4 regions of the Thauera sp. WB-2 genome follow, and region 2 is predicted to be linked to each of the others. Evidence: predicted binding sites of a transcription regulator. Region 2 holds the regulator's gene; each other region holds the start of a gene.
What was found. The regulator sigma-54, encoded in region 2, starts transcription at its own class of promoters, with help from an activator protein. The targets are predictions, from matches to a motif close to TGGCACGCTTNCTGCTNA.

Region 1 (7,488 bases), 480 kb from region 2:
GCACACGCCCCAAAAGCAGATCGCCGCGGCATTGCTGCCGCGGCGATCTGCCTTGATGCAACTGGGATCAGCGCATGCGCCGACGATTCACCGCGCCCAGAGCGAACAGCGCCATGCCCATCAGCAACAGGGTGGGGGGTGCAGGCACCGGAGTCGGTTCGTCGCCGCAACCGGTCGTGCAACCGCCCGCATAGGCTTCGGTCACGATGGTCACATAACGCCCCTGGAAGCTCCCGGAGTCGTTGATCGACAGATAGCCCGTCGGCACCGAGGTGAAGCCGCTGTGCGACGAAGTGCCCCAGTTGCTCAGGCCCGCGGTGGTCAGGCCTTCATTGACCGGGAAGCCGGCCGTCGCCGCCGGAATGACCACCGATTCCTCCTGGAAGTACGCCGTCGTACCGGCCAGTTCGGCCGCCAGGAAGGAGCTGGTGTTCGACCACCACTGGCTGCCCGAGCCAGACCAGCCGTCGGCCAGCGACACGATGCCCAGACCGGTGCCGCTGCCGGCCCAGTTGACCGCATTGATCAGGAAGCCGCGCGGGCCGTCGTCACGCGCACCGGGGCCGTTGATGTAGTGCCAGTCGGCATCCTGGCCCGACAGGAAGGTGCGCGTGCCGCGCGCCGCCTCGATCGCGGACTTGGCGCCAAGCAGGCGGGTGGCGTCGAAGCCCATCCCGAAAACCTGGCTCGAGCCGATGACCAGCACATCATAGGCGCTGAAGGTGGGCGTGGGGTCGGACGAGTTCCACAGGGTGAAATTCCAGCTCAGGCTGCCATCACCGGCCGGATCGTAGCTTGCGGCACCCGCGGCCAGGTTGGTCATCTGCGCGTTGTAGGGCGCATCCTGGCCGTACCACAGGACGTTGATGGTGGCCGAATGCGCGATGGGCGCAACGCCGATTGCAGCGACGCAGGCCGCGGCGGAAAGAAGATGCTTCAGGGACATGAAAGGACCTCATGGGCTTGTTCAAGGAGCTGCTGCACCCCTCCAAGCAATCCGCATGCCAACACTACAAGCCACTGTTTTATTGCGATTTTCTTACCAACGCCAGGACTGCCTGTAGAAAGAGCCGACACCTTGCCCCCCGGCGGCAGCGCCACCGGCCCCACGCCGGCCCCACTCCGCTCATCCTGCCGGCGCAAAAAAAACGGCGCCGAAGCGCCGGATCCCACAAAGGGAGAGGGAGGGAGCGGGTTGCCTTACATGCTGCGGCGGTACTGGCCGCCGACCTTGTAGAGGGCATCGGTGATCTGGCCCAGCGAGCAGTAGCGCACCGCGTCGACCAGCACCTCGAACACGTTGGTGTTGGCGATCACGGCCTGCTGCAGCTTGGCCTGCCACTTCGGCGCCTCGGCCTTGTTGCGGGCATGGAAGTCGGCCAGACGCTTCAACTGGCCCTGCTTTTCTTCCTCGGTCGAGCGCGCGAGCTCGATCTCCTGCTGGGCCTGACCCTTCGGGTTGAGGAAGGTATTCACGCCGATGATCGGGTAGGAGCCGTCGTGCTTCTTGTGCTCGTAATAGAGCGACTCCTCCTGGATCTTGCCGCGCTGGTAGCCGGTCTCCATCGCGCCCAGCACGCCGCCGCGGCTGGCGATGGCCTCGAACTCCTTGAGCACCGCCTCTTCGACGAGGTCGGTGAGCTCGTCGATGATGAAGGCGCCCTGGTTCGGGTTCTCGTTCTTGGCCAGGCCCCACTCGCGGTTGATGATGAGCTGGATCGCCATCGCGCGGCGCACGGACTCTTCGGTCGGCGTGGTGATCGCCTCGTCGTAGGCGTTGGTGTGCAGCGAGTTGCAGTTGTCGTAGATCGCGATCAGCGCCTGCAGCGTGGTACGGATGTCGTTGAAGTCCATTTCCTGCGCGTGCAGCGAGCGGCCCGAGGTCTGCACGTGGTACTTCAGCTTCTGGCTGCGCTCATTGGCACCGTACTTGTTCTTCATCGCCACCGCCCAGATCCGGCGGGCGACGCGGCCGATCACCGAGTATTCCGGGTCCATGCCGTTGCTGAAGAAGAAGGACAGGTTGGGCGCGAAGTCGTCGATGTGCATGCCGCGCGCGAGGTACGACTCCACGTAGGTGAAGCCGTTCGACAGCGTGAAGGCGAGCTGGCTGATCGGGTTCGCGCCGGCCTCGGCGATGTGGTAGCCCGAGATCGACACCGAATAGAAGTTCTGCACCTTGTTATGGACGAAGTACTCCTGGATGTCGCCCATCATCTTGAGCGCGAACTCGGTGCTGAAGATGCAGGTGTTCTGGCCCTGGTCTTCCTTCAGGATGTCGGCCTGCACGGTGCCGCGCACGGTCGACAGCGTCCAGGCCTTGATCTTGGCGTACTCGTCCTCGGTCGGGTCGCGGCCGTTGTCGGCCTTGAACTTGGCGACCTGCTGGTCGAGCGCGGTATTGAAGAAGAAAGCCAGGATGATCGGCGCCGGGCCGTTGATCGTCATCGACACCGAGGTGGTCGGCGCGCACAGGTCGAAGCCGTCGTACAGCACCTTCATGTCGTCGAGCGTGGCGATGGACACGCCCGAGTTGCCGATCTTGCCGTAGATGTCCGGACGCGGGTCGGGGTCGCAGCCATACAGCGTCACCGAGTCGAAGGCGGTCGACAGGCGGTGCGCCGGCATGCCCTCGGAGACCCGCTTGAAGCGGCGGTTGGTACGGAAGGCGTCGCCCTCGCCCGCGAACATGCGGGTCGGGTCCTCGCCCTCGCGCTTGAACGCGAACACACCGGCGGTGTAGGGGAAGGAGCCGGGAACGTTCTCCTTCATCAGGAACTTGAGCGTCTCGCCCTCGTCCTCGAAGTTGGGCAACGCCACCTTGCGGATCTTGCTGCCGGCCAGCGAGGTGTGGGTGAGCTGGGTGCGGATCTCCTTGTCGCGGATCTTCACCACGTACTCGTCGGCGGCGTACAGCGCCTTCTCGGTCGGCCACTGCTCGAGCAGCTTCTTCGCCTGCGGGGTGAGCTCGCCGTCCTTCCAGTTGATGAGTTCGTCAAACGAACCCGCGTCCTTGCCGCACTGCTCGAACAGCCCCTTGGCGATCTTCAGCGACTGGCGCTCACGCGCCACGCGGGCCTGCTGCTCGACGTGCTTGTGGTAGCCGCGGACGGTGTCGGCGATCTCGGCCAGGTAGCGGGTGCGGTCGGCGGGGACGATGGCGCGGCCTTCCGACGACGCCTTCACGCTCACCACCGGCAGCTTGCTCTTGGCGACCTTCAGGCCCTTGCCCACCAGCGCCGGCAGCATGGCCTGGTAGAGCGCGGTGACGCCGTCGTCGTTGAAGCGCGCCGCCATGGTACCGAACACCGGCATCTCTTCCGGGCGCTGGCCGAACAGCTCGCGGTTGCGCTGGTACTGCTTGGCGACGTCGCGCAGCGCGTCGAGCGCGCCCTTGCGGTCGAACTTGTTGATGGCGACGAAATCGGCGAAGTCGAGCATGTCGATCTTCTCGAGCTGGCTGGCGGCGCCGAACTCGGGGGTCATCACGTACAGCGACAGATCGACGAAGGGCACGATCGCGGCATTGCCCTGGCCGATGCCCGAGGTCTCGACCACCACCAGGTCGAAGCCCGCCAGCTTGCATGCGGCGATGACTTCGGGCAGCGCGGCCGACACTTCCGAGCCGGTGTCGCGGGTGGCGAGCGAGCGCATGTAGATGTTGTCGTGCTCGATCGCGTTCATGCGGATACGGTCGCCCAGCAGCGCGCCGCCGGTACGCTTGCGCGAGGGGTCGATCGACACGATCGCGAGCTTGAGCTTGTCGTCCTGGTCGAGACGGAAGCGGCGCACCAGTTCGTCTGTGAGCGAGGACTTGCCCGCGCCGCCGGTGCCGGTGATGCCCAGCGTCGGCACCTTGGTCTTGGCCGCCGCCTCGATCAGCGCCTTCTTGACGTCGTCGCCGTAGCCGCCGTTTTCCAGCGCGGTGATGATCTGTGCCAGCGCACGGCGATCGCCGGCGGCAAGCGCCTTCAGCACCGCGTCGGCCTTCTGTGGCGCGGCCTTGGTGATGTCCATGTCGCAGCGCTCGACCACGCTGTTGATCATGCCCTGCAGGCCCATCTTGGCGCCGTCTTCGGGCGAGAAGATGTGGGTGACGCCGTACTCGTGCAGCTCCTTGATCTCGGCCGGCACGATCACGCCGCCGCCGCCGCCGAACACCTTGATGTGCTCGCCGCCGTTGGCCTTGAGCAGGTCGATCATGTACTTGAAGAACTCGACGTGGCCGCCCTGGTAGCTGGTGATGGCGATGCCCTGCACGTCTTCCTGCAGCGCGGCATTGACGATCTCGCCCACCGAGCGGTTATGCCCCAGGTGGATGACCTCGGAGCCGGTCGACTGCAGGATGCGGCGCATGATGTTGATCGAGGCATCGTGGCCGTCGAACAGGGCCGCGGCGGTGACGAAGCGCACCTTGTTCTTCGGCTTGTAGGGCGACAGCTTGTGCGCAACGCTGAGGTCGGTCATTTCGGTCATCTCCAGGTTGGATGAGATCTAACCCTGCAATCTTAGAAGCCCGACACCGCCATTGCCATTGCGCTTGCCGACGCTAATCGTGCAAAATCCGCCAACAACACCCCCACCGCGCACCGCCCCCCGTAGGCGCGGCGCCCGGCACGCATCGCCCCTCCCCGTAGGAGCGGCGCAAGCCGCGAGGGGTTGAAGGCGATGAGCGATCGGCGGACCAACCAAAAGCTCGCGGCTGGCGCCGCTCCTACAGCAGGCCACGGCGCGCCTTCCCCGTAGGAGCGGCGCAAGCCGCGAGGGGTTGAAGGCGACTCGCCCATGGCAATAACGATTCTGTGCACTCGAACAACCATGCCCGACACCGCCCCCCACTCCACGCTGCCCCCACGCCTGCGCCGCGGCCGCGCCACGGTAGCGCCCGGCTTCGTCAGCGGCATGCTCGCCGGCTACGTGCGCCGCGGCCACGACCCGGCGCCCCTGCTCTGCCGTGCCGGCATCGACCTTGCAGATACAGCCAGCCGCATTCCCGTCGAACGCTACGCGCTGCTCTACAACCTGTGCATCGAAGCGCTCGACGACGAAGCCTTCGGCCTGCTCCCACAGCCGATGCCGCCGGGCAGCTTCGAATTCCTCTGCCGCGCCATGCTGGGCGCACCAACGCTCGACAAGGCGCTCGGGCGGGCAATCCGCTTTCTGCGCATCGTACTGCCGGGCTTTCGCGTCGAACTGCAGCGTGACGGCGCGCAGGCAAGGCTCCTGATCGACGACGAAGGCCGGCTCGGCCCCCTGGCCGACGACCCCGCCCGCGTGTTCGCGTACGAATGGCTGCTGCGCCTGCTGCATGGCGTGGCAAGCTGGTTCGTCGGCCGCGGCCTCGCCCTCGACGCCGTTCGCTTTCCCTACCCGCGGCCGGCGCACGCCGACGACTACGCGCTGGTCTACACCGAACACTCCAGCTTCGACGCCGAACACCTGGTCGCCGAACTGCAGGCCAACCTGCTCGACCTCCCCCTGCGCCGCGACGAGGCCGCGCTCGCCAGCTTCCTCGACGGCGCGCCGGGCAAGATCACCACCCTCTATCGCCGCGACCGCGAGATGGTGTTCCGCGTCCGCGACCTGCTGCGCGACGCCCTGCCCCACAGCCTGTCGCTGGAAGAAGCGGCCGCCCGCCTGCACCTGTCGCCGCGCACGCTGCACCGTCGCCTCGAGGAAGAGGGCTCGAGCTTCCGCGCCATCAAGGACGCCACCCGGCGCGACATCGCCTATGCGCGGCTGACCAAGACCGCCCAGCCCATCGCCCACATCGCCGCCGAACTCGGCTACGCCGACCCCTCCACCTTCTACCGCGCCTTCGTATCGTGGTCGGGCGTGTCACCCGAGCGGTTCCGGCTGCAGCTTGCGCAGGCGGAAAAGACAACGTGACGTTGACGTAAGCGTCAATTCTTGGCCAAACTGCACGGCTGCGCGCCAAGCGAGGGCGGCAGACAAGACGCTCGCGGCTGGCGCCGCTCCTACGGCAAACCCAACGCGCGTCTCCCCCTGTAGGAGCGGCGCCAGCCGCGAGGGGTTGAAGGCGACGGGCGTGGGTGGGTGCGACGAAAAGCTCGCGGCTCGCGCCGCTCCTACGGCAAACCCAAGGCGCGTCTCCCCGCTGTAGGAGCGGCGCCAGCCGCGAGGGGTTGAAGGCGACGGGCGTGGGTGGGTGCGACGAAAAGCTCGCGGCTCGCGCCGCTCCTGCGGCAAACCCAACGCGCGTCTCCCCGCTGTAGGAGCGGCGCCAGCCGCGAGGGGTTGAAGGCGACGGGCGTGGGTGGGTGCGACGAAAGGCTCGCGGCTGGCGCCGCTCCTACGGCAAACCCAAGGCGCGTCTCCCCGCTGTAGGAGCGGCACCAGCCGCGAGGGGTTGAAGGCGACGGGCGTGGGTGGGGGCGACGAAAAGCTCGCGGCTCGCGCCGCTCCTACGGCAAACCCAACGCGCATCTCCCCGCTGTAGGAGCGGCGCCAGCCGCGAGGGGTTGAAGGCGACGGGGGCAGGTGGGTGCGACGAAAAGCTCGCGGCTGGCGCCGCTCCTACGGCAAACCCAACGCGCGTCTCCCCGCGGTAGGAGCGGCGCCAGCCGCGAGGGGTTGAAGGCGACGGGGACAGGTGGGCGGCCGACGAAAAGCTCGCGGCTGGCGCCGCTCCTACGGGCGCACCGGACAGGGCGCACGGGCACGCGCCATGCAGCAGCCTGTCGCGGCGCACGGCCGATTGTGCAAACATCGCGTGACAGCAACCACGACGGAGAGCGACACAGCATGGTGAAGGCCGACGAGGAGAGCATCACCTATTCCGCGCTGTCGCCCGAACAGCGCCGGCGCTACGACCTGCTGCTCGCCGGGCTCGACCTGCTCGACCAGGCGATCGCGGTGTTCGACGCCACCCCCAAGCTCGTCACCTGGAACAAGGCGCTGCTGCGCCTGCTCGACTTCCCCGAGTCCATGGTGCGCGTGGGCACGCCCTTCGAAGACTTCGTGCGCTTCAATGCCGAGCGCGGCGAGTACGGCCAGGGCGACATCGACACCCTCATCCGCGAACGCGTCGCCGCTGCACGCAGCTTCCAGCCGCACTACGTCGAGCGCGCACGACCCAACGGCCGCATCCTCGCCGTCCGCGGCGTCCCCATCCCCAACCTCGGCTTCGTGTCGCTGTGGACCGACATCACCGAGCAACGCCGCTACGAAGGCGTGATGGAGCAGCAGAACGTACGCCTCGAGGAGCGCGTGCGCGAGCGCACCGCCGAACTCGAGGCTGCCAACAAACGCCTCGCCCGCGCCAACATCGAGATCGACGATATCGCCGAGGCCCTGCGCCGCAGCGAAAACCGCCTGCAGCTCATCATCGACTCCATCCCCGCCCTCATCGCCTACGTCGACCGCGGCGAGATCTACCGCTTCGCCAACAAGGGCTACGCCGACTGGTTCGGCCTGGGCAAGGACGAAATCATCGGCCGCAGCATCCACGAGGTCTTCGGCGAGGAC
Region 2 (7,488 bases):
TCTTCTCCGCCAGCTCGCGCGACAGGTAGAGCCGCAACTGGTCGATCACGCTTGCCGATGGGTGGGCTGCGCTGAACAGTGCGACGTCGTGTGCCACGCAAACCCCATGCACGATATTGGGAACTTCGCAGCCGTCGGCGACGATCAGGGCTGGCGGGTGCGCAGAGCAGATCTCGTTGAGGTGGTGAGCAACCTTGTCGTTTGACTGGCGGCGCGCCCATTCGAGCTCCGCCGCGCCCATGACCTGCAGCCGTGTGGGGTGGATGAGGTTGAGGTGGCCGACGAGATCGGCCGGCCACATGCGGTCCTCGGCGACCGCGAGGCTCGCGCCGAGGTTGCCGCTGATGTGGTTCAGCTGCAGGTTGTCGCGATGCGCCTCATACAGCCGCGCGACGCTGGTCTGCCGCATCGGCGCCCCAGTTCATGAACATCTGGTGGATATGGTCCGCATCCGGCGCGGCTTGCAGCGCTTCGCGGAAGCCGCGGTCGCTGAACATCTGAGCCAGCTCGGAGAGCAGTTGCAGGTGGGTCTCGTTGGCTTGCTCGGGGACCAGCAGCACGAACAACATGTTCACCGGGCGGCCATCGGGCGAGTCGAACTGCACCGGGCTCGCAAGGCGCAGGAATGCACCTGCCGCCTCCTTGAGACCCTTGATGCGCCCGTGCGGAATCGCAATGCCCTGGCCGAGGCCAGTGGAGCCGAGGCGCTCCCTCGCGAACAGGCTGTCGAACACGGTGCTGCGCCCGATGCCCTGATTGTTTTCGAACAGCAGGCCCGCCTGCTCGAAGACGCGCTTCTTGCTGCTCGCGTCGAGGTCGACCACCACATTGGACAGTGGCAGGAGTTGGGATATCAGGCTCATTCGCTGGAGGGTTCGCGCAATATCGCAGGCATTCCGGTCGCAGGGTGCGACCGGCCGTCCCGGGGCATGCTGGCGCCGCGTCTTGGAAACGGGCGCATTATAACCATACCCCGGACGTGGGGCTGAAACGAAAGCGTCAGGCTTCGGGGGCCTGGTGCTTGATCGTCTCGTGGTTGTGGTCGGCCAGTTTCTGCTTGTACTTCTGCACCTGGCGGTCGAGCTTGTCGGTCATCGCGTCGATGGCCGCGTACAGGTCGGCATCATCGCTTTCGACGAAGATGTCCTTGCCGCGCACGTGCAGGGTGACCTCGGCCTTCTGCTTGAGCTTCTCGACCGAGAGGATCACCGCGACACTGGTGACGTTGTCGAAGTGACGGATGACGCGATCAAGCTTGGAGGTGACGTAGTCGCGAATGGCCGGAGTGACTTCGACGTGGCGCCCGGTGATGTTGAGATTCATGTTGACTCCTGTTTTTGTCAGATGGATTTGCGCAGGCTGACCGGCGGGATATTGAGGGATTCGCGATACTTGGCGATCGTGCGCCGTGCGACCACGATACCCTGCTGGCCAAGGACTTCGGCAATCTTGGCGTCGGACAGCGGCTTCTTGCTGTCCTCGGCGTCAACCAGTTGGCGAATCAGCGCGCGAATCGCCGTAGACGAGGCCGCTCCACCGGTGTCGGTGGCGACGTGACTACCGAAGAAATACTTGAGTTCGAACACCCCGCGCGGACTCGCCATGTACTTCTGCGTGGTCACGCGCGACACGGTGGACTCGTGCAGCTCGAGTTGGTCCGCGATCTCCCGGAGGGTGAGTGGCCGCATTGCCACCTCCCCATGATCGAAGAACTGCCTCTGCTGGTCAACGATGGCCTGGGACACCCGGAGGATGGTGTCGAAGCGCTGCTGCACGTTCTTGATCAGCCAGCGTGCCTCCTGCAACTGTCCGCTCAGGCCGCCACCCTGGCCGCGGTTCTGCTGCAGCAGGCTGGCATACAGGCGGTTGATGCGCAGACGCGGCATTGCCTCCTGGTTCAGGCTGACCGTCCACCGCCCGCGCAGCTTGCGTACGACCACATCCGGCAGTACGTAGCGCGTCTCGGCGTTCGAGTAACGCGAGCCGGGGTGGGGATCGAGGCTGCAGATCAGGGCATGGGCGGCGCGCAGGGCCTCGTCGTCGCAGCCGGTCAGCTTCTTGAGCTTGACGAAGTTGCGCTCGGCGAGCAGCTCGAGGTGCTTGTCGACGATCTCGAGCGCGAGCGTGCGCGTCGCCGAAGCCGGCAGGGTACGGAGCTGCAGCGACAGGCATTCGCTGGGGCTGCGCGCGCCGATGCCTGCGGGCTCGAGGTTCTGTACGTGGCGCAGCGCGATGCTCAGGTCATCGACATCGACGTCGGCGTCGTCCGGAAGCAGTTCGAGGAGCTCATCGAGCGGCTGGTGAAGGTAGCCGTCGTCATCCAAGGCTTCGATGATGAAGCGCACGAGGGCGCGGTCGCGGTCTGACAGCGGCGACAGCGACACCTGCTGGTCGAGGTGTTCACGCAGGGAGACGCCGGCCGCCTGCAGTTCCTGGTAATCGACGTCGTCGTCGTCCTCGCTGCGGCTCGATGCGCCGCTGCCGACATTGGACCAGTCCATGCCTTCGTCGGCGCTGCCATGGTCGGCATGGTCGCCGGCGTCGCTGTCCGTAGCGCTGGCTGGCGCCTCGGGGGTGTTCGCCTGTTGCTGTCTGGCCTCGTGTTCGGGGGGGCTGCCCGGTGGAAGCGGTGGTACGAACTCGACACCGTCGCCGTCGCTGCGCTCGAGCATCGGGTTCTCGAGCAGGAAGCGCTCGATCTCCTGGTTCAGCTCGATGGTCGACAGCTGCAGCAGCTTGATCGACTGCTGCAGCTGCGGCGTCAGGGTAAGGTGCTGGGAGAGCTTGAGCTGGAGGCTTGGTTTCATCGCTGTCGACGCGCGCGCGGATTCACAGGCGGAAATGCTCGCCCAGGTAAACCTGGCGCACCCTTTCGTTGTCGATGATCTCGGCCGGTTCGCCGCTTGCCAGTACCCGGCCCTCGCTGATGATGTACGCACGATCGCAGATGCCGAGCGTCTCGCGCACGTTGTGGTCTGTGATCAGCACGCCGATGCCGCGCTCCTTGAGGAAGCGGATGATCTTCTGGATGTCGATCACCGCGATCGGGTCGACCCCTGCGAAGGGTTCGTCGAGGAGGATCAGGCGCGGGTCGGTTGCAAGTGCGCGCGCGATCTCGCAACGCCGGCGCTCGCCGCCGGAGAGTGAGACGGCGGTGTTGTCGCGCAGGTGGTTGATGCCAAGCTCGAGCAGCAGTTCGTCGAGCCGGGTCTTCACCTGGTGCGCCTCGAGCCCTTGGAGCTCGAGCACGGCACGGATGTTTTCGGCCACGGTGAGCTTGCGGAAGACGCTCATCTCCTGCGGCAGGTAGGACAGGCCCAGACGCGCACGGGCGTGGATCGGCAGGTGGGTGAGGTCGGTGCCGTCGAGGTTGATCTGGCCGCCGTCGGCACGGACCAAGCCTACGATCATGTAGAAACAGGTGGTCTTGCCGGCGCCGTTGGGGCCGAGCAGGCCGACGACCTCGCCCGAACCGACCTCGAAGCCGACGTCGTGGACCACGGTGCGCGCCTTGTAGCGCTTTTGCAGGCTGGAGACCTTAAGCAGACTCATCGCGGGGTTCTTTCAGCAGCTTGCGGATCAGTTCGGGTGCAAAGCCGCGGGTTTGCAGGAAACGGGCCTGGCGTGCCCATTCGCGCGCATCCGCCGGGGCCGCCTGGAAGCGGCTGCGCAGCACTGCGCGGGCACGCTCCAGTTCCGATTCTACGCACTCCGTGGCGAGTGTTGCCTCGATCAGTTCACGGTCGATCCCGCGCCGCGCCAGCTCGCTGCGCAGCCGGCTGCCGCCGAAACGGTTGGCGCGGGTGCGCACGTAGGCTTCGGCGTAGCGGCTGTCGGACTGCAGGCCGAGCTCGCCCATGCGCTCGATCACTGCCTGCACCTCGTCAGCCTCGCCGTGGGCGGCCAGCTTGCGCGTCAACTCCGCGCGCGAGTGGTCGCGGCGGGCAAGATGGCGAAGCGCGCGTTCGCGCAGGCTGGGGGCGCCCATGGTGTCCTGGCTTGGCTCAGCTTTCCGTGGCCGTTGCCGGTGCCGCTGGCGGCAGTTCGGGCAGGCCGACGGCGACGCGGACCTTGTTTTCGATTTCGCGCGCAAGCGTCGGATTCGCACGCAGGAATTCGCGTGAGTTGTCCTTGCCCTGGCCGATCTTGTCGCCTTGGTAGGCATACCAGGCGCCCGACTTGTCGACGATCTTGTGTGTCACGCCCAGATCGATGATCTCGCCCTCGCGCGAGATGCCTTCGCCGTAGAGGATGTCGAAGTGGGCCTCCTTGAAGGGGGGCGAGACCTTGTTCTTGACGACCTTGACTCGGGTTTCGGAGCCGACCACCTCGTCGCCCTTCTTGATCGTGCCGGTGCGGCGGATGTCCATGCGCACCGAGGCATAGAACTTGAGTGCATTGCCGCCCGTGGTGGTCTCCGGGCTACCGAACATGACGCCGATCTTCATGCGGATCTGGTTGATGAAGATCACCAGCGTGTTGGTGCGCTTGATGTTGGCGGTGAGCTTGCGTAGCGCTTGCGACATCAGGCGCGCCTGCAGGCCGGGGAGCTGGTCGCCCATCTCGCCCTCGATCTCGGCCTTGGGGGTGAGCGCGGCGACGGAGTCGACGACGACCACGTCCACGCCGCCGGAGCGCACCAGCATGTCGGCGATCTCGAGCGCCTGCTCGCCGGTGTCGGGCTGCGAGATAAGCAGGTCCTGGATATTGACGCCAAGCTTCTCCGCGTAGCCGACGTCGAGCGCGTGCTCGGCGTCAATGAAGGCTGCCGTGCCGCCCAGCTTCTGCATCTCGGCGATCACCTGCAGGGTCAGCGTGGTCTTGCCCGAGGATTCCGGGCCGTAGATCTCGACGACCCGGCCGCGCGGCAGGCCACCGAGGCCGAGCGCGATGTCGAGGCCGAGCGAGCCGGTGGAGACGGTCTGGATGTCACGTTCGACGTTGCCGTCGCCCATGCGCATGATCGACCCTTTGCCGAACTGCTTTTCGATCTGGGAGAGCGCGGCGGCGAGGGCCTTGGCCTTGTTGTCGTCCATGGAGGTGCGTCCTGTGTGATTGGCGGATTATGGCACAAAGATTGCAGGCATGCGGACGGCCGCGCCTGATGCCGCTAGTTTAAGACGTGTATGAAAATACAGCAAACGGCGGAGTTGCCGAAGCGGACGGGGCAGGCTCGCGTCAGTGCGTCAGTGCGCCAGTGCAAGTACGCCCTGCAGTGCGCGGATCACGGTCTGTCTGCGCACGGCGCTACGATCGCCGGCGAAATGCAGGGTCAGGGCGCTTTGCTCGCCGGCGCGCAAGGCCCAGCCGATGCACACCGTGCCCACGGGCTTGGCCGGGCTGCCGCCGCTGGGGCCGGCAATGCCGGATACGGCGACGGCGACCGTGGCGATGCTGCGATCAAGTGCCCCGGCGGCCATCTCGCGAACGGTGGCCTCGCTGACCGCACCTTGGGTTGCGAGGGTGTGGGCGGATACGCCCAGCATGTCGATCTTGGCTTCGTTGGAGTAGGTGACGAAGCCGCGGTCGAACCAGGCCGAGCTGCCGCCGATCGCGGTAACGGCCTCTGCGATCCAGCCGCCGGTGCAGGACTCGGCGGTCGCCAACTGCCATCTGCGTGCGCCGAGCGCCTGGCCGACCTGTTGGGCGAGGGTGTCGAGTTCGGTGTCGGTCATGGCTTTACGCGCCGACGATGGCAACCAGGATGGCGAGTGCGAGCAGGGTATAGCCGGCCGCGACCAGGTCGTCGAACATCACCCCGAAGCCGCCCTTGAAACTGCGATCGGCCCAGCGTACGGGGGGCGGTTTGACGATATCGAAGAAGCGGAACAAGGCCACCGCGACCGCCTGCCAGAGCAGGGTTGGCGGCGTGAAGGCCAGCACCAGCCAGGTGGCGACCATTTCGTCCCACACGATCCCGCCGTGGTCGGGCACGCCGAGTGCGCGCCCCGTGCGCTCGGCGGCCAGCACGCCGGCGATGAACAGGGCTGCGAGCAGGGCAAGGAAGACGAACTCGGACAGTGGGACGCGGATCAGCGGGTAGAGCGCCCATGCGAGCAGCGTGCCCATGGTTCCCGGCGCCCAGGGCGACAGGCCGGAGCCGAAACCCAGCGAAATGAAGTGGGCGGGGTGGCTCATCATCAGGCGAAGAGTGGGGCGCATCTCGTGATCCGATCTGTGTTGTTCGACGCGTGCTTGCGTACCAGGAGGGATTGATTCGGGCGAAATGGTTCGCAGTACATCAGGCAAAGTGATCGTAGCCGCTGGGCGCGAGCGGGGCCAGCGTGCCGTCGGCTTCGCGCATGTGGATGCTGCCGCTATCAGCGGTGAGGCTGCCGATGCGGTGCACGGGCAACTCGAGCTTTGTGGCGAGCGCCCGTACGGTGTCACGTTGCGCAGTGGCGGCGCAGAAAAGCAGTTCGTAGTCGTCGCCCCCCGCGAGCAGGCAGTGTCTGCACAAGACCGGGTCGGCGCCGGTTGCAAGCAGGCGGGCCAGCGGCAGCGCCGCGGTTTCGATCAGCGCACCGGTGTGCGAGCGTTCCAGAATGTGGCGAAGATCGCCGAGCAGGCCGTCGGAGACGTCCAGCATGGCACTGGCCACGCCGCGCAGCGCACGGCCGAGGGCGAGCCGGGGCTGTGGGCGTTGCAGTGCGGCGATGCAGGCGCGCCGGCCGTCGGCGTCGAGCCTGGTCCGCCCTTGCAGGGCGGCGAGCCCGAGTGCAGCCAGGCCGGGCTGGCCCGATACCCACAGGTCGTCACCGGCGCGACCGCCGTCGCGGGTGACGGCCTCGCCGGCGGCCGTCTCGCCGATGATGGTGACCGACAGCGTGAGCGGCCCGCGCGTGGTGTCGCCACCGGCGAGGTCCACGCCATGCGCATCGGCACAGGCGAAGAAGCCGCGCGCGAAAGCCTCGATCCAGGCTTCGTCGGCAGCTGGCAGGGACAGCGCAAGGAAGGCCCAGCGCGGTTCCGCGCCCATCGCTGCGATGTCCGAGACGTTCACCGCCAGGGTCTTCCAGCCGAGATCTTCGGGGTCGGTGTCGGCGAAAAAATGGGTGCCCGACACGAGCATGTCGGTCGATACGGCGAGCTGCATGCCCGTGCGCGGCTGCAGCAAGGCGGCATCATCGCCGACGGCGAGCGCGGTGTGCCGTGTGGCGCGAGTGAAGTGACGCTGGATGAGGTCGAATTCGGAAGGCATGACGCGAAGTGAGGCGGCTGCCCGCATGCGGGCGGGCGGGCGCCAAGCTTAGCGCACAAGTGCGCTGCGCGCGCCGTTGCCGGACTCAGCGTGCGCGCAGACCCAGGCGCGCCTTCAGACTGTCCCAGTCCACCGCGTCGAGCGTGTTCTTGACCAGCAGGCCGAGGTCGGTGTCGCCTTCCATGCGCAGGCGGCGGCTGAAGAACAGCGTGTCGGGATCTTCCTCGCGCAGTGCGAGCGCGATGAAGTCGCGCGTGGTGGCGGAGATCACCAGGTCCGGCTTGCGT
Region 3 (7,488 bases), 1.1 Mb from region 2:
TCGCCGCCACGGGTCTCGACCTTCACCGGCGAGACCAGCAGGCCGCGTCCGATGCCCGCGACCACGGCCGCGCAAGCGCCCGTGCCGCAGGCCAGCGTCTCGCCCGCACCACGCTCGAACACTCGCAAGCGCGCGTGGCCGGGGTCGACAACCTCCAGGAACCCGGCATTGACGCGGGCCGGGAAGCGCTCGTGGCGTTCGATGAGCGCCCCCAGCTCGGCGACCGGGGCGGTATCGACGTCAGCCACCACCTGCACTGCATGCGGATTGCCCATCGACACCGCGGTGATCGCCACCGTCCTGTCGCCGACCTCGAGCGGCTGCACGAAGGCATCCGACTCGGACACGAAGGGAATCTTGTCGGGCGCGAATTGCGGCACCCCCATATCGACCGTCACCAGGCCGTCGTCGCGCAGGCGTGGCGCAATGACGCCCGATCGCGTCTCGACGCGGATCTCGCGCTTGCTGGTGAGCCCCTTGTCATGGACGAAGCGCACGAAGCAGCGCGCGCCGTTACCGCACTGCTCGACCTCGCCGCCGTCGGCGTTGAAGATGCGGTAGCGGAAATCGACATCGGGCCGGGTAGCGGGCTCGACCACCAGCAACTGGTCGCAGCCGACGCCAAAATGGCGGTCGGCGATCGCGCGCACGCGTGCCGGCGTAAGCTCGACCGGCTCACGGGTGGCGTCGATGACGACGAAGTCGTTGCCGAGGCCATGCATCTTGGTGAAGCGCAGTTTCATCGGAAGCCTGACGGATACTATTGGAAAGATGCGCTCATGCGTACGCAGCGCAAGCCGCGATTGTCCTCCACCGCGACGACCAGCGTCCACCTCCAGCGCAGCGTAAGCGCCGCGCCAGCGGCAAGCTCTTTGTCGGCCCACCCAATCCGGATCGCCTTCAACCCCTCGCGGCTCGCGCCGCTCCCACGGGGGTCGATCAGCCGCGGCGGCCTGCTGTAGGAGCGGCGCCAGCCGCGAGCTTTTCATCGCCCCCCAAGCCACATCGCCTTCAACCCCTCGCGGCTCGCGCCGCTCCCACGGGGGTCGATCGGCCGCGGCGGCCTGCTGTAGGAGCGGCGCCAGCCGCGAGCTTTTCGCACGACATCAGTAGATGCGCGGCTCGCCTTCGGGGCGCGTCTTGAAGCGGCGATGCACCCAGTAGTACTGCTCGGGCATGGTCCGAACCACGCCCTCGAGCCAGGCGTTCATGCGCCGGGTATCGGCCTCGACGTCGTCCGAGGGGTAGTCCGTCCACGGCTCACCGAGCTCGAGCACGTAGCCGCCGCCACCGGGCAGCATGCGTACCACGCAGGGCACCACCGCCGCCCCCGCCAGGCGCGCCAGCCGAGGCAGGCCGGTGATGGTGGCGGCTGGCACGCCGAAAAAGGGTACGAAGATCGACTCCTTGCGGCCGTAATCCAGGTCGGGCAGGTAGTAGAAGGGGCGGCCGGACTTCATCGCCTTGACGGTAGCGCGCACGCCGTCGTGGCGCGACAGCAACAGCTGATCGTTGAAGCGGCTGCGGCCGTGGTAGAGCCAGCGGTCGATCACCTTGTCCTTCTGCGGCGAGTAAACACTGACGAAGTCACCCTCCAGCGACAGCCTCGTGCCCGCCATGTCGAGGCCGACGAAGTGCGGCGCCAGCAGCAACACCGGCCGGCCGGCGGCGCGCAGCGCCTGCAGGCGCTCGAGGCCATCGATGCGCACGGTGGCGCGCAGGCGCTCTGCGCTCGCCCACCAGGCCAGGCCGCGCTCGAGCATGCTGCGCCCGGTGACCGCGAAATGGCGGCGGGCGAGCGCGCGCCGCTCGGACTCGGACAGATCGGGGAAGCACAAGTGCAGATTGATCAGCACCACCTTGCGCCGCGGCACCACCAGCCAGTACAGCAGCCACCCGAAACCGCTTCCGATACGGGACAACAACGACAGCGGCAGCCAGTGCAACAGCCAGATGAGGGCAATGATCACGCGGCTCACGACCTGCCCTCCACGTCGCCGCGGGGCGGCGTTGGCGAATCGGGTGCCGCCGCATCAGCAGGCGCGCCAGCAACAGGGACGATGTCCTCGCGTTCGCGACGCGGCCCCTTGTAGCGGTTATAGCCCCACAGGTACTGCTGCGGGCACTGCAGGATCATGCGCTCAACCTCACGGTTGATGATCGCGACATCGGCCTCGAGCGCGCCGGTGAGCGCCTCGGTGGGCGCCTGCAGGCGGAACACGTAGCCCTCGCCGCGCGGCAGGCGCTCGGCCCAGGTGTAGATCACACGCACGCCCTTGACCGCAGCCAGGCGCGCGGCCAGCGTCATCGTCCACGCCGGCTTGCCGAAGAAGGGCGCCCACACGCCCTCGCCCGCGCCCGGCACCTGGTCGGGCAGCATGCCCACCGCCTCGTGGCTGCGCAGGGTCTTGACCAGCTTGCGCACGCCCGACAGGTCCGCCGGTGCGGTGCGCATCTGGCCGCGCGCGCGGCCTGCCTCCATCAGCGGCTGCAGCACGTCCTTGCGCGGCGGACGGTAGAGCACCGTGATCGGGATCTGTGCCGCAATGCACTGCGCGGTGATCTCGAAGCAGCCCAGGTGCGGGGTGATGAAGAGGATACCGGCGCCCTCGGCGCGCGCCGCCTCGACCAGATCCCAGCCCTCGGTGCGCACTGCGCTCGCCACCACCTCGGCCGCCGGCCGCCCCCAGATGAAGGGCAGCTCGAGCGCCTGGCGACCGGCCTCGACGATGGCTGCGCGCAGCACCGTCTCGTCCTCGCGACCGAGGGCGTTGAACAGGTTCTCGCGCAGACGGCGGGCATAGGACGGCGAGGCCTTGTAGGTCAGCCAGCCCGCCCAGCCGCCCAGGCGGTGGAGCCAGGCCAGCGGCAGGCGCGAGAGCAGACGAAAGAGGGATTGAAACAGCACGGGCAGGGTCCAAGCGGGGGCCGGCAGGGGCGCATTGAGAATGCCGGCACGGTTCACCAGCCCCGAATGCTTACACACCCCGCCGTCCCGGTCTATAATCCGGGCCTTACCGCCGAGTTAACTCGACAACTTGCAGGGCGGCATGGCAGCGCGGCTGCCGTACAAATACTGCTAAAGCGTCGGCTGCTCGACGAAATCCCCGGAGCTGGCCGCAGACGCAAGGCCAGAAAAACGGGGATTTTTGCTTTTCAAGGAGTAGCAGCATGGCAGAGTTCCTCTTCACCTCCGAGTCGGTCTCCGAAGGCCACCCGGACAAGGTCGCCGACCAGGTCTCCGACGGCGTGCTCGACGCCATCCTGGCCGAGGACCCCAAGGCGCGCGTCGCCTGCGAGACGCTGGTGTCCACCGGCCTCGTCGTGATCTCAGGCGAGATCACCACCACCGCACACCCCAACTATCGCGAGATCGCGCAGGACGTCATCCGCCGCATCGGCTACGACAACTCCGACATCGGCTTCGACTACAAGAGCTGCGCGGTGCTGGCGGCGATCAACCGCCAGTCGCCCGACATCGCCCAGGGCGTGAATAACGCCAACGACGACCCGCTCGACCAGGGCGCCGGCGACCAGGGCCTGATGTTCGGCTACGCCACCAACGAGACTGCCAGCCTGATGCCGCTGCCGATCCATTACGCGCACCGCGTGATGCAGCGCCAGGCCGAGGTACGCAAGGACGGCCGCCTGCCCTGGCTGCGCCCGGACGCCAAGAGCCAGATCACGGTGAAGTACGTCGACGGCAAGCCGACTGCGATCGACACCGTGGTGGTGTCGACCCAGCACGACCCGGACGTCACGCAGGAGCAGATCCGTGAGGCGGTGATCGAGCTGATCATCAAGCCGGTGCTGCCGCCCGAACTGATGCAGGGCAACGTACGCTACCTGGTCAACCCCACCGGCCGCTTCGTGGTCGGCGGCCCGCACGGCGACTGCGGCCTGACCGGGCGCAAGATCATCGTCGACACCTACGGCGGCGCAGCCCACCACGGCGGTGGCGCGTTCTCGGGCAAGGACCCCTCCAAGGTCGACCGCTCGGCCGCCTACGCCGGGCGCTACGTGGCCAAGAACATCGTCGCCGCTGGGCTGGCCGACAAGTGCGAGGTGCAGGTCGCCTACGCGATCGGCGTGGCACGTCCGGTGTCGCTGATGGTCAATACCTTCGGTACGGGCAGGATTGCCGACGAGCAGATCGTGGCACTGGTTGGCAAGCACTTCGACCTGCGCCCGAAGGCAATCATCCAGACGCTCGACCTGCTGCGCCCGATCTACTCGCGGACCGCCGCCTATGGCCACTTCGGCCGCGACGAACCCGAGTTCTCCTGGGAGCAGACCGACAAGGCCGCTGCACTGCGCGCCGACGCCGGGCTCTAAAATAGCGCTACGAACCGCACGCCTCTCTCCGGCGACGGAGGGAGGCGTCTTTTTTGATCACCGATCCACGACCATCTAAACACCGCCACACTCGACCGCGAACGTCCTTCCACGGCAACGGTCTTCCCCGCTCCCCTGCTCCTCACATCACAACGCAAGATCCTTCCCTATGCTCGAACAAACCCTGATGTTCGTCCTCGGTCTCACCGTCCTCGTCATCGGCGCCGACGTGATGGTGCGCGGCGCCTCGCGGCTGGCAGTGTCCTTCGGCGTGTCGCCACTGGTGGTCGGTCTCACCGTGGTCGCCTTCGGCACCAGTGCACCGGAGATGGCGGTGTCGGTGGGTTCAGCCCTGTCGGGCAGCCCCGACCTCGCGATCGGCAACGTGGTGGGCAGCAACATCGCCAACATCCTGCTGATCCTGGGCATTTCGGCCCTGATCACGCCGCTGCTGGTCGATGAACAGATCATCCGCCAGGAGATCCCGATCATGATCGGCGCTTCGGTGCTGCTGGTGGTGGTGGCGCTCGACGGCCGTATCGGGCTGCTGGAGTCGATCGTGATGTTCGGCCTGGTGATCGCTTACACCCTCTTCCTGGTCGTTCAGTCCCGGCGCGCCTCCAAAGCGGTGGAAGACGAATTCGCCTCCGAGATTCCGACCTCGAACTGGGACCGCCACTGGGCCGTACAGATCGCGTTGGTGGGGGTCGGCCTGGCGATGCTGGTGGTGGGCGCAGACTGGCTGGTGGATTCCGCCGTCGCCTTTGCGCGCGCCTTCGGTGTCAGCGACCTGGTGATCGGACTGACCGTGGTCGCGGTGGGCACCTCGATGCCCGAGATCGCCACCTCGATCGTCGCCGCCATGCGCGGCCAGCGCGACATCGCGGTCGGCAACGTGGTGGGCAGCAACGTGTTCAACATCCTCGCCGTGCTCGGCGTCACCGGCATCGTCTCGGGCGCTGGGCTCCCGGTGTCGGAAGCCGCGCGCAACTTCGACCTGTGGGTCATGCTGGCGGTGGCCTTCGCCTGCCTGCCCATCATGATCACCGGGCGCGAGATCGCGCGCTGGGAGGGCGGCGTGTTCCTCGCCTACTATGCGGCGTACACTGCCTGGCTGGTCCTGCAAGCGCAGCAGCACGCCAGCCTGCCGGCGTTCTCGAACGTGATGCTGGGCTATGTGCTGCCGCTGACGGTGGTCACGCTCATCGTCAGCATCGTGCGCGACAACGGCCGCACAAGCCGTTGACGCGTATATAATCTGCGCTTTCCGAGGAGCGCTGCGAGGCGCCCGCCGGCACTGCCGGCCGCGGCCCCCAGGCTCGGACCCCGCCGCCCGGCGGGTTGCAGTACAACGGCGCTCACCCTGCTAATCGTCTTCAACCCTGCCGGGTTCGGGATGCCGGGTGAGCCCTCGCAGCCAGTGTCGCTGCCCGCCCGCATCGCAGCCCGGCCATAGCATGGAGCTTCACATGAACGCTGTGGCTGACACCAACTTCACCGACTACGTCGTTGCCGACCTCTCGCTCGCCGACTGGGGGCGCAAGGAAATCCGCATCGCCGAGACCGAAATGCCCGGTCTGATGGCAATCCGCGAGGAATACGCCGCCAGCCAGCCGCTCAAGGGCGCACGCATCACCGGCTCGCTGCACATGACCATCCAGACCGCGGTGCTGATCGAGACGCTGACCGCGCTCGGCGCCCAGGTGCGCTGGGCCTCGTGCAACATCTTCTCGACTCAGGACCACGCCGCCGCCGCCATCGCCGCCGACGGCATCCCGGTGTTTGCGGTCAAGGGCGAGTCGCTGACCGACTACTGGGACTACACCCACCGCATCTTCGAGTGGTCGGACGGCGGTTACTCCAACATGATCCTCGACGACGGCGGCGACGCCACGCTGCTGCTGCACCTGGGCGCACGTGCCGAGCAGGACATCTCCGTGCTGGCCAATCCGGGCTCGGAAGAGGAAACCATCCTCTTCGCCGCGATCAAGGCCAAGCTCGCCACCACCCCCAACTGGTATTCGACCCGCCTGGCGCAGATCAAGGGCGTGACCGAGGAGACCACCACCGGCGTGCATCGCCTGTACCAGATGCACGCCCGCGGCGAGCTCAAATTCCCGGCGATCAACGTCAACGACTCGGTGACCAAGTCCAAGTTCGACAACCTTTACGGCTGCCGTGAATCGCTGGTGGACGGCATCAAGCGCGCCACCGACGTGATGATCGCCGGCAAGATCGCCGTGGTGGCCGGCTACGGCGACGTGGGCAAGGGCTCGGCCCAGGCCCTGCGCGCGCTGTCCGCGCAGGTGTGGGTGACCGAGATCGACCCGATCTGCGCGCTACAGGCGGCGATGGAAGGCTACCGCGTGGTGACCATGGAGTACGCTGCCGACAAGGCCGACATCTTCGTCACCGCCACCGGCAACTACCACGTGATCACCCACGATCACATGGCGAAGATGAAGGACCAGGCCATCGTCTGCAACATCGGCCACTTCGACAACGAAATCGACGTCGCCAGCGTCGAGCAGTACCCGTGGGAAGAGATCAAGCCGCAGGTCGATCACATCATCTTTCCCGACGGCAAGCGCATCATTCTGCTCGCCAAGGGTCGCCTGGTTAACCTCGGCTGCGCCACCGGCCACCCGAGCTATGTCATGTCGAGTTCCTTCGCCAACCAGACCATCGCGCAGATCGAGCTGTTCACCCGCACGGCCGACTACCCGGTGGGCGTGTATACCTTGCCCAAGCACCTCGACGAAAAGGTCGCCCGCCTGCAGCTGAAGAAGCTCAACGTTCAACTGACCGAGCTCACCGACGCACAGGCGGCCTATATCGGCGTGCCCAAGGAAGGTCCGTACAAGACCGACCAGTACCGCTACTGAGCGCCCTCGACGCAACGGCTGTGGGGCGGCGCACGCGGGTTTCCCGCGGCGCCCCACAGCCCATGACGAGCCCTCCGCGATGAGCATGAACTCCTTCCACGCCCGCCAGGGCAAGCCGAAACCGGCCGCGCAGGGCAAACACCCAGCCGACCGGCACGGTCTGCTGCGCGTCGACCAGCTGCTGGTGGCGCAAGGGCTGGCGGCCTCGCGCACGGCAGCGCGCGCGCTGATCGACGCCGGACGCGTCAGCCATGACGGCAAGCCGGTC
Region 4 (7,488 bases), 620 kb from region 2:
TAGAGGAAGCTCAGCACCTCGTGGCGGTAGTGGGTGTAGCGTGGATCGTCGGCAAGCGCCAGGCGGTCGCGCGGGCGCGGCAGGTCGATGTCGAGCACTTGGCCGATGGTGGCCGAGGGGCCGTTGGTCATCATCACGATACGGTCGGACAGCAGCACCGCCTCGTCCACATCGTGGGTGATCATCATCACCGTGTTCTGCAGCTCGGACTGAATGCGCATGACTTCGTCCTGGAGGTGGGCGCGGGTAAGGGCATCGAGCGCGCCGAAAGGTTCGTCCAGCAGCAGCACCTTGGGCTCCATCGCCAGCGCACGGGCAATGCCCACGCGCTGCTTCATGCCGCCGGAGATCTCCGCTGGCAGGCGGTCGAGCGCGTGGCTCATGCTCACCATGTCGAGGTTGTGCAGGATCCAGTCGCGCTGCTCGGCCGCACTGCGCTTGCCCTTGAAGATCTTCTGCACCGCGATCTCGACGTTCTGATACACCGTCAGCCAGGGCAGCAGCGAGTGGTTCTGGAACACCAGGGCGCGGTCCGGCCCCGGCGAGTTGACCTCGCGGCCATCGACGATGACGCCGCCCGAGGTGGCGCGCAGCAGGCCGGCGACGATGTTGAGCACGGTCGACTTGCCGCAGCCGGAATGGCCGATCAGCGAAATGTACTCGCCGCGCTGGACGTCGAGATTGACGTCCCGGAGGACCGGGTTGGTGACGCCGCCACGGCTGAAGTCCATGTCGACGCGGGAGATGCTGAGATAGGGCTGGCTCATGATCATATGCTCCTTAAGCGGGACTGGTGCCACGGGTGACGCGCTTGCCGACCCAGGCGACCATGCGGTCGAGCAGGAAGCCGACGATGCCGACATAGACGAGGGCGAGGATGATGTCGCTGACCAGCGACGAGTTCCACGCATCCCAGATGAAGAAGCCGATGCCCACGCCGCCGATCAGCATCTCGGCGGCGATGATCGCCAGCCAGGACAGGCCAACCCCGATGCGCAGCCCGGAAAAGATGTAGGGCGCGGCCGCCGGCAGCATGATCTTCCAGAAGTACTCGACGCCATTGAGGCGGATGACGCGGGCGACGTTGCGGTAGTCCTCGGGGATGTTCCTGATGCCCACCGAGGTGTTGATGATGATCGGCCAGATCGCGGTGATGAAGATCACGAAGATGGCCGACGGGTTGCTGTCCTGGAAACCGGCCAGCGAGATCGGCAGCCAGGCCAGCGGCGGCACCGTGCGCAGCACCTGGAACAGGGGATCGAGCCCGCGCAGCGCCCAGGTCGATTGCCCCACCAGCACGCCCAGGCTCACCCCGGCTACTACCGCGAGCAGGTAACCGTAGGCCACGCGCTCGAGGCTGGCGAGGATCTGCCAGGCCAGGCCGACGTCATTGCCGCCGTTGTCGAAGAAGGGCTGGGTGATGAGCTCCCAGGTCTCGCTGACCACCTGGCTGGGCGCGGGCAGCGCCGCGCCGGGGCGCGAGCACAGCAGCTCCCACACCGCGCACAGCAGGCCGATGACGACCAGCGGCGGCAGGACGTGGTTCATGAAGTGGCTGTAGGCCGCACCGGCGCGCACGCGCAGCATGGAGGGCGGCGCGCTGGCCGGCGCCGGGGCGGCGATGGAATGGGTGTTGTCCATGACGGGCTCCTGTGGATGTCAGGCCTGTGTCCAGGCCCGGTCGGTTCGGTCTCAGCTGCGCACGGTCTTGATGGCGAGGCTGTCGAGGTAGGCCATCGGGTTCTCGGGATCGAACACCTTGCCGTCGAAGAAGGTCTCCAGCCCGCGCGAGGTCGATGCCGGAATGTCGCTCGCCGCCACGCCCAGCTCCTGCGCGGCTTCGCGCCACAGGTCCTCGCGGTTCACCTTGCCCACCCAGGCCTTCATGTCGAAGTCACGCGGCAGGTAGCCCCAGCGGATGTTCTCGGTGAGGAACCACAGGTCGTGGCTCTGGAAGGGGTAGGAGGCCTGGTCCTTCCAGTAGCGCATCTGCTGCGGGCTGTTCTCGACCACGCGGCCGGTGCCGTAATCGAAGTCACCGCGCATGCGATCGACGATGTCCTCGAAGGGGGCGTTGATCCAGCGCCGCTTGGCACAGATGCGCGCCACTTCCTCGCGGTTGGCCGGGTCTTCGCAGAACATCTGCGCCTCCATCACCGCCTTGATCAGCGCCTTGGTCGAGTTCGGATGTGCGTCGACATAATCGGCGCGCATGGCGAAGGCCTTCTCGGGGTGGTTGTGCCACAACTCGCCGGTGGTGTTGGCGGTGTAGCCGATGCCCTGGTTGATGAGCTGGCGGTTCCACGGCTCGCACACGCAGAAGGTGTCCATGCTGCCGACCTTCATGTTGGCCACCATCTGCGCCGGCGGCACGACGATGGTCGAGATGTCGCGCGTGGGGTCGATGCCGCCTGCGGCCAGCCAGTAGCGGATCCACATATCGTGGGTACCGCCGGGGAAGGTCATCGCCGCATTGACCGCCTTGCCGCTGGCGCGCTTGGCGGCGAGCGCGTCCTTGAACGCGGTGGTGTCGGTGCCGACCTTGAGATCCTTGTACTCGTTGCCCACCGAGATGCACTGCCCGGCCAGGTTCAGGCGGGCGAGGATGTACATCGGCACCTGCACGTTGTTGGCCGTCATCGCCCCGCTGCTGATCAGGTAGGGCATGGGGGTGAGGATGTGGGCGCCGTCGATGCCGTTGCGCTGCGAGCCCAGCACCAGGTTGTCGCGCGTGGTGCCCCAGGACGACTGCTTGAGCACCTCGACCTCGGTCATGCCGTGCTTGGCGAAGAAGCCCTTCTCGTCGGCGACGAAGAGCGGCGCGGCGTCGGTGAGCGCGATGAAGCCGAGCTTGGCCTTCTTTGTCTCGAGCGCGCCCCCCGCAGCCCGCGCCGTACCTGTCCACAGTCCGCCCATCATCGCTGCGCCGCCGAGCGCCATGGCACCGCGGATGAAGTGACGACGACTGACCGCTGCCTGCTTGATTGTCTTGCTGCCCATGATCGACTCCTGACTATGAACCACTGAAAGCAACAAGGCGCCCATCCCTGCCCAATTGGTATTGGCAATGGATGGACGCCTTTGTCCGGGATGCGACAGCCGCCGGGCTGCGCCTTGAGTCTCGAACCGCCTTTGGTTTCGCCTCGATCAAGCTATTGCAGGACTCGTGCCAGCTCTTGAATAAGGCCCCTATCTTTTTTAAATCATGGACTTGAAGCAATACTACTGGAGTGCCGAGTCATACATCCACGCACTGCTGCAGTGCAACAGATGGACATGGCGCACAGCCGCAGTGCGTTGCGCACCACGAGTACCCCTGCAGGCCGGACGCCTTACGCAACACGCAGGTTCAGCTGCGCGGCGGAAGCAGGTCGGACATCGCCAGCACGGCCTGGGCCACATCCACCAGGCGCCGCCCCTGGTTCATCGCGGTCCGGCGCAGCAGGCGATAGGCCTCATCCTCAGCCAGGCCCTGGTGCCGCATCAGCTCCCCCTTGGCGCGCTCGATGAGCTTGCGCTCGTCGAGCGCAGTACGCACCGCAGCCAGCTCGTCGTTCATCGCTTGCAGACGCTGCGCCTGCGCATGCAAGGCATCTACAATCGAACGCCGCAGGCGCGGCCCGAGGGCCTCCACCCCATCCTCCGTGGGCAGCACACCGCTCGGCGACACCGGCTCGGGCTGCGCTGCGAGTGCGCGCAACAGGCTTTGCGGATCGTCCGGATCGGCCTGCAAGGCGGCGATGCGCTGCAGGCAGGCGGCGCGCAAGCCCTGCGCAAGCGCCGCCTCGGTGTCACGAATCAGCTCCAGGCGCTGCGAGCAGCAGGCGAACCAGGCCTGTGCCTGCGCGGGATCGAGCACCGCGCCCTGGGCGGCAGCCAGCAACCTGCGCCGCATGCGTTCGAGTTCGCCCATCGGCATCGCGGCCTTGGCCTGGGCCCAGGTGCCGAGCAGCTCAGTCGGACAGAAGGCCTCGAAGCGCTCGAAGCAGGCCTCCTGGGCATCGATCAGGTGGAGCAGGTCCTGGCCGCCAGCGGCCGCCGTGCTCGCAGCCGCCGCACCAGCCGCGAACGCCGCGGCGCCGGCTGCACGCTCCTGACCAGCATGCTCCTTGCCTTGCATGAGGTTGAACAGCGCCACCAGCAAGCGTGACACTGCCGGATCGGCCGCGACATCGGCCGCCTCGAACACGAGCGCCAGCAAGGCTGCAACCATGCGGTTGAAACGCAGTGTGGCATCTGCGGCCTTGCAGCGCCGGGCAGCGACCTCCGCGCGCAGTTCGGCCAAGCCGTCGAGCGCATGCAGCGCCACCGCAATCCGCGTGAACAGCCTTGCACCACCGGGCACCGCCACGATGGGCGCATCCTGACCGCCCTCGACCTGAGCGAGCCAGCTGCGCAGTGCAGCCTCTGCTTGTGCGCTGAGGGCAACGCAGGCTTCGCGCTGGGAGACGAACACCTCGCCACCGGAAGCCAGGAACAGGTTGGAAGCGCCACGCTCGCCCTGCAGCCGATGCACGAGTTCGCTCACGGCCTGGACGAGGTCGCAACTGCGGGCAAGGTGTTCGAGGTCGTGGATCTCGCACTGTCGGGCAGCGGCGAGGAAGGCAAGCGTCGAGTTCATGAGCGGTTCCAGCAAAGGGCTGTTGGCAGGCCAGAAGGCGGAGAGACTACAAGCAACAACCGTGCAATGCACGCGTCACGCCCGGCCATACCCACACGCGACAGCCGCCGCCGACCTCAGCCTTGCGCGCAAGCCCCCGTACAGGCGCCCTGCCGACGCCCCCGCCGCACACCCAGCCCGGCGATGCCCAGGCTCAGGGACAGCGCCCGTCGCGGCGCAGCGATCAGGGCGCGATGCACCTGCACCAGGTCGGCTCCCGCAGCCAGACGCGCAGCCGCCTCGCGCACCGAGCCGACACCCCCCACGCTGATCAGGGCCGTGCGCTCGCCCACTTCCGCAGCGACCCTGGCGATGCGAAGCGCCGCTGGCATCGAATCCCCTTCAGCCGACAGCAGAAGGCCATCCGCACCCGCGTCGATCATATGGTGTGCCCAGCGCACGCCCCCCGCAGCAGCCAGCCAGGGCGCAGGCAGCTTGGCCACGAGGGCGAGGCGGATGGGACGCGCCAGGCGGTCGCGTACCTTGGCCAGTGCGGCCAGCAACTCGACGCACTGGGCTGGGGTGGCGCCACTGCGCCCCGGGTTCAGCACGACATAGTCGGCCGTGGCATGGCAGGCTGCAAAAAGGGCTTGCAGCCGTTCCAGCGCGTGCCCTCCGCGCCTGGTGTCGCCCTTCCCTTCAAGACGCGGTACGAGCAGACTCAGACCATGCAGGCAGACACCCATCCGGCCGCCGCCCGCTGCCACATGCCGGCGCGCCGCAGCCACCCGCACACGGGGCGACGGACAGGCTGACGATGTCCGCAGGCTCCCCGTCTCGACGGCGCCCAGACCGAGTCGCGACGCATTCTCCAGCAGCACGCCATGGCGGTCGAAGCCGGCCGCGAGCAGCAGCGGCGAACCGAACCGCAACCCCATCACCTCGACCACGGACGCAGTCATGCCTCGGCCATGCACGACGCCGTCGGCGCGCGCAACCCACTCGGCCGGCTCAACCCCATGACGCGCCAGCCGCAGTAGCGACCAGCGTGTGCGCAAAGCGCGTGGACTCAGGGCCGGAAGCGTCATCCACGCGCTACTCAAGGTGCCTGGTGGCACCGGCCAGCCTCGCTGCAGGCGAATCCGCTCAGCAGGCCTGCGAGCGCCGCCACCGCGTCGTCGGCAAGTCCGTTATAGAGGCTCAGGCGTACACCGCCGCGTTCGGGATGGCCACCCAGGTCGTGCAAATCCGTCGCGTCCGCAGCCGCGAAGAAGCGCCGGGCGGTCTCCTCGTCGGGCAGCTGGAAGCAGGGATTGACCTGCGAGCGCCAGGCGCTGGGCGCGCTCCAGCGATAGAGACCGACATCCTCACCGGCGGCCATGGCCGCGGTCACCAAGGCATGGCGGTGCGCGAGCCGGACCGCCATGGCCGCCACGCCACCGGCCGCCTCGATCCAGTGCAACATGCGGTGGGCGACGAAGACCGGCAGCACCGGCGGCGTACATAGGCGGGACTCCGCCTCGGCCTGGGCGCCGTAGTCCATGACCCGCGGCGTACCTGCTCGGGCATGTCCGAGCAGGGAACGGCGGATGATCACCAGGGTGAGCCCCGGTGTGCCGATCGTCTTCTGCGTTCCTGCATAGCCGACGTCGAGCCGCTGCCAGTCGATCGCGCGGGTGAGCAGTTCGGACGTGAGATCGGCCACCAGCGGCGCCTGCGTAACCGGGAGCCGGGCGAACTGCAGGCCGTCGGCAGTCTCGTTGGGCGTGACATGGACGTAGGCGGGGCGGTAGCCAACCGCGTCCTCCAGAACGGACATGCCGACACGCGCCTGCGCAGCTGCAGTCTCAGGCACGCCACCGCCCCCCCACGCCGCCGTCAGCGCCGCCAACGCGCACACATGCACCGGGCAGTGGCGCCGCGCCTCGGCAATGGCCCGCCGCGACCAGTGCCCACTGTCGATATAGACTGCCCGCGCTCCAGTGTCTGCGCCGTACAGGTTCATGGGCACCAGGGCGAACTGCGTGCTCGCACCGCCCGCCATGAACAGGACCACGAACTCATCCGGGATCGCCAGCAGCCGGCGCAGGCATGCTTCGGTCTCGGCCTGCAGGCTGCGATAGGCCGATGTGGTGAAGGGCAGGCTCAGGATCGATCCCGGCCCCGGCCGGCAGGCCTCGGCCACCTCGTCCGCAACCGCCGTGGGCAGCGGTCCCGCCGCCGCGGAAAAGCTGAACCCGGGCCGCGTACGCCAGGCCGCAAGGCCGGTGGGGACGCGCCCGGACGCTGATGTCGACAGCTGCGGGTCAGGAGAAGAGCGCGATCCCATGCGTTCCAGCCCCCATCAGGAAGACCACCGGGATCGACAGCATGGTGTTGACCCGTGCCGACAGGAAGGTGACGCGGGAGCAGCGCAAGCGCTCGTCCAGCGGCGCGGGGACGAAGCCGAGTACGCGCTTCTGGTGCGGCCACAAGACGAACCACAGGTTGCACACCATGATCACCCCCAGCCAGACGCCCAGCCCGAGCGGCGCCAGGCTGCCCTGCAGGCTGAGTGCATCGAACAACCAGCCGCGCTCCCACAGGATCGCCAGGCCGGTTCCCAGCACCACCAGCGAGCCATGGCGGAAGGTGCCGTGCTCGCGCTGCATGAGCGCACGCTGGCGCGGGCTGTCCGGGTCGGACAGGTCGGCGGCGGTGAGCGGGACGTAGCGCGCGCGCGTGACCGCGGTGGCGTAGTTGTGTCCGACCCACACCAGTGCGCCAAGCACATGCAGCCAGCGCGCCACCGTCTCGAACAGGATCTCCATCGTCATCTCGCCTAGCCCGACACGCGCAGCAGCAGCGTCAGCACTGCAGTGAGCACGACGCCATACGCCACCGTCACC

Region 1: the regulator sigma-54 is predicted to act here: its motif matches at 990-1,007, upstream of LQF09_RS15435 (PEP-CTERM sorting domain-containing protein).
Region 3: the regulator sigma-54 is predicted to act here: its motif matches at 3,066-3,083, upstream of metK (methionine adenosyltransferase).
Region 4: the regulator sigma-54 is predicted to act here: its motif matches at 3,155-3,172, upstream of LQF09_RS14735 (CmpA/NrtA family ABC transporter substrate-binding protein).

The regions. Positions count from the first base shown of each region.
Region 1 covers NZ_CP088935.1:3,353,988-3,361,475, forward strand. The annotation lists gene LQF09_RS15435 (PEP-CTERM sorting domain-containing protein) at 68-946, opposite strand; gene icmF (fused isobutyryl-CoA mutase/GTPase IcmF) at 1,201-4,467, opposite strand; gene LQF09_RS15445 (AraC family transcriptional regulator) at 4,819-5,889, shown strand; gene LQF09_RS15450 (PAS-domain containing protein) at 6,766-7,488, shown strand, end outside.
Region 2 covers NZ_CP088935.1:3,836,169-3,843,656, reverse strand. The annotation lists gene hprK (HPr(Ser) kinase/phosphatase) at 1-409, opposite strand, end outside; gene ptsN (PTS IIA-like nitrogen regulatory protein PtsN) at 378-863, opposite strand; gene hpf (ribosome hibernation-promoting factor, HPF/YfiA family) at 1,000-1,323, opposite strand; gene LQF09_RS17520 (RNA polymerase factor sigma-54) at 1,341-2,807, opposite strand; gene lptB (LPS export ABC transporter ATP-binding protein) at 2,830-3,552, opposite strand; gene recX (recombination regulator RecX) at 3,539-3,988, opposite strand; gene recA (recombinase RecA) at 4,005-5,036, opposite strand; gene pncC (nicotinamide-nucleotide amidase) at 5,187-5,675, opposite strand; gene LQF09_RS17495 (phosphatidylglycerophosphatase A family protein) at 5,680-6,162, opposite strand; gene thiL (thiamine-phosphate kinase) at 6,242-7,201, opposite strand; gene ubiT (ubiquinone anaerobic biosynthesis accessory factor UbiT) at 7,287-7,488, opposite strand, start outside.
Region 3 covers NZ_CP088935.1:625,640-633,127, reverse strand. The annotation lists gene dapF (diaminopimelate epimerase) at 1-743, opposite strand, end outside; gene LQF09_RS02820 (lysophospholipid acyltransferase family protein) at 1,107-1,979, opposite strand; gene LQF09_RS02815 (lysophospholipid acyltransferase family protein) at 1,976-2,908, opposite strand; gene metK (methionine adenosyltransferase) at 3,172-4,335, shown strand; gene LQF09_RS02805 (calcium/sodium antiporter) at 4,505-5,581, shown strand; gene ahcY (adenosylhomocysteinase) at 5,805-7,220, shown strand; gene LQF09_RS02795 (TlyA family RNA methyltransferase) at 7,300-7,488, shown strand, end outside.
Region 4 covers NZ_CP088935.1:3,215,867-3,223,354, forward strand. The annotation lists gene LQF09_RS14725 (ABC transporter ATP-binding protein) at 1-773, opposite strand, end outside; gene ntrB (nitrate ABC transporter permease) at 781-1,641, opposite strand; gene LQF09_RS14735 (CmpA/NrtA family ABC transporter substrate-binding protein) at 1,693-3,000, opposite strand; gene LQF09_RS14740 (nitrate regulatory protein) at 3,350-4,621, opposite strand; gene LQF09_RS14745 (dihydroorotate dehydrogenase) at 4,738-5,688, opposite strand; gene serC (3-phosphoserine/phosphohydroxythreonine transaminase) at 5,700-6,929, opposite strand; gene LQF09_RS14755 (hypothetical protein) at 6,907-7,410, opposite strand.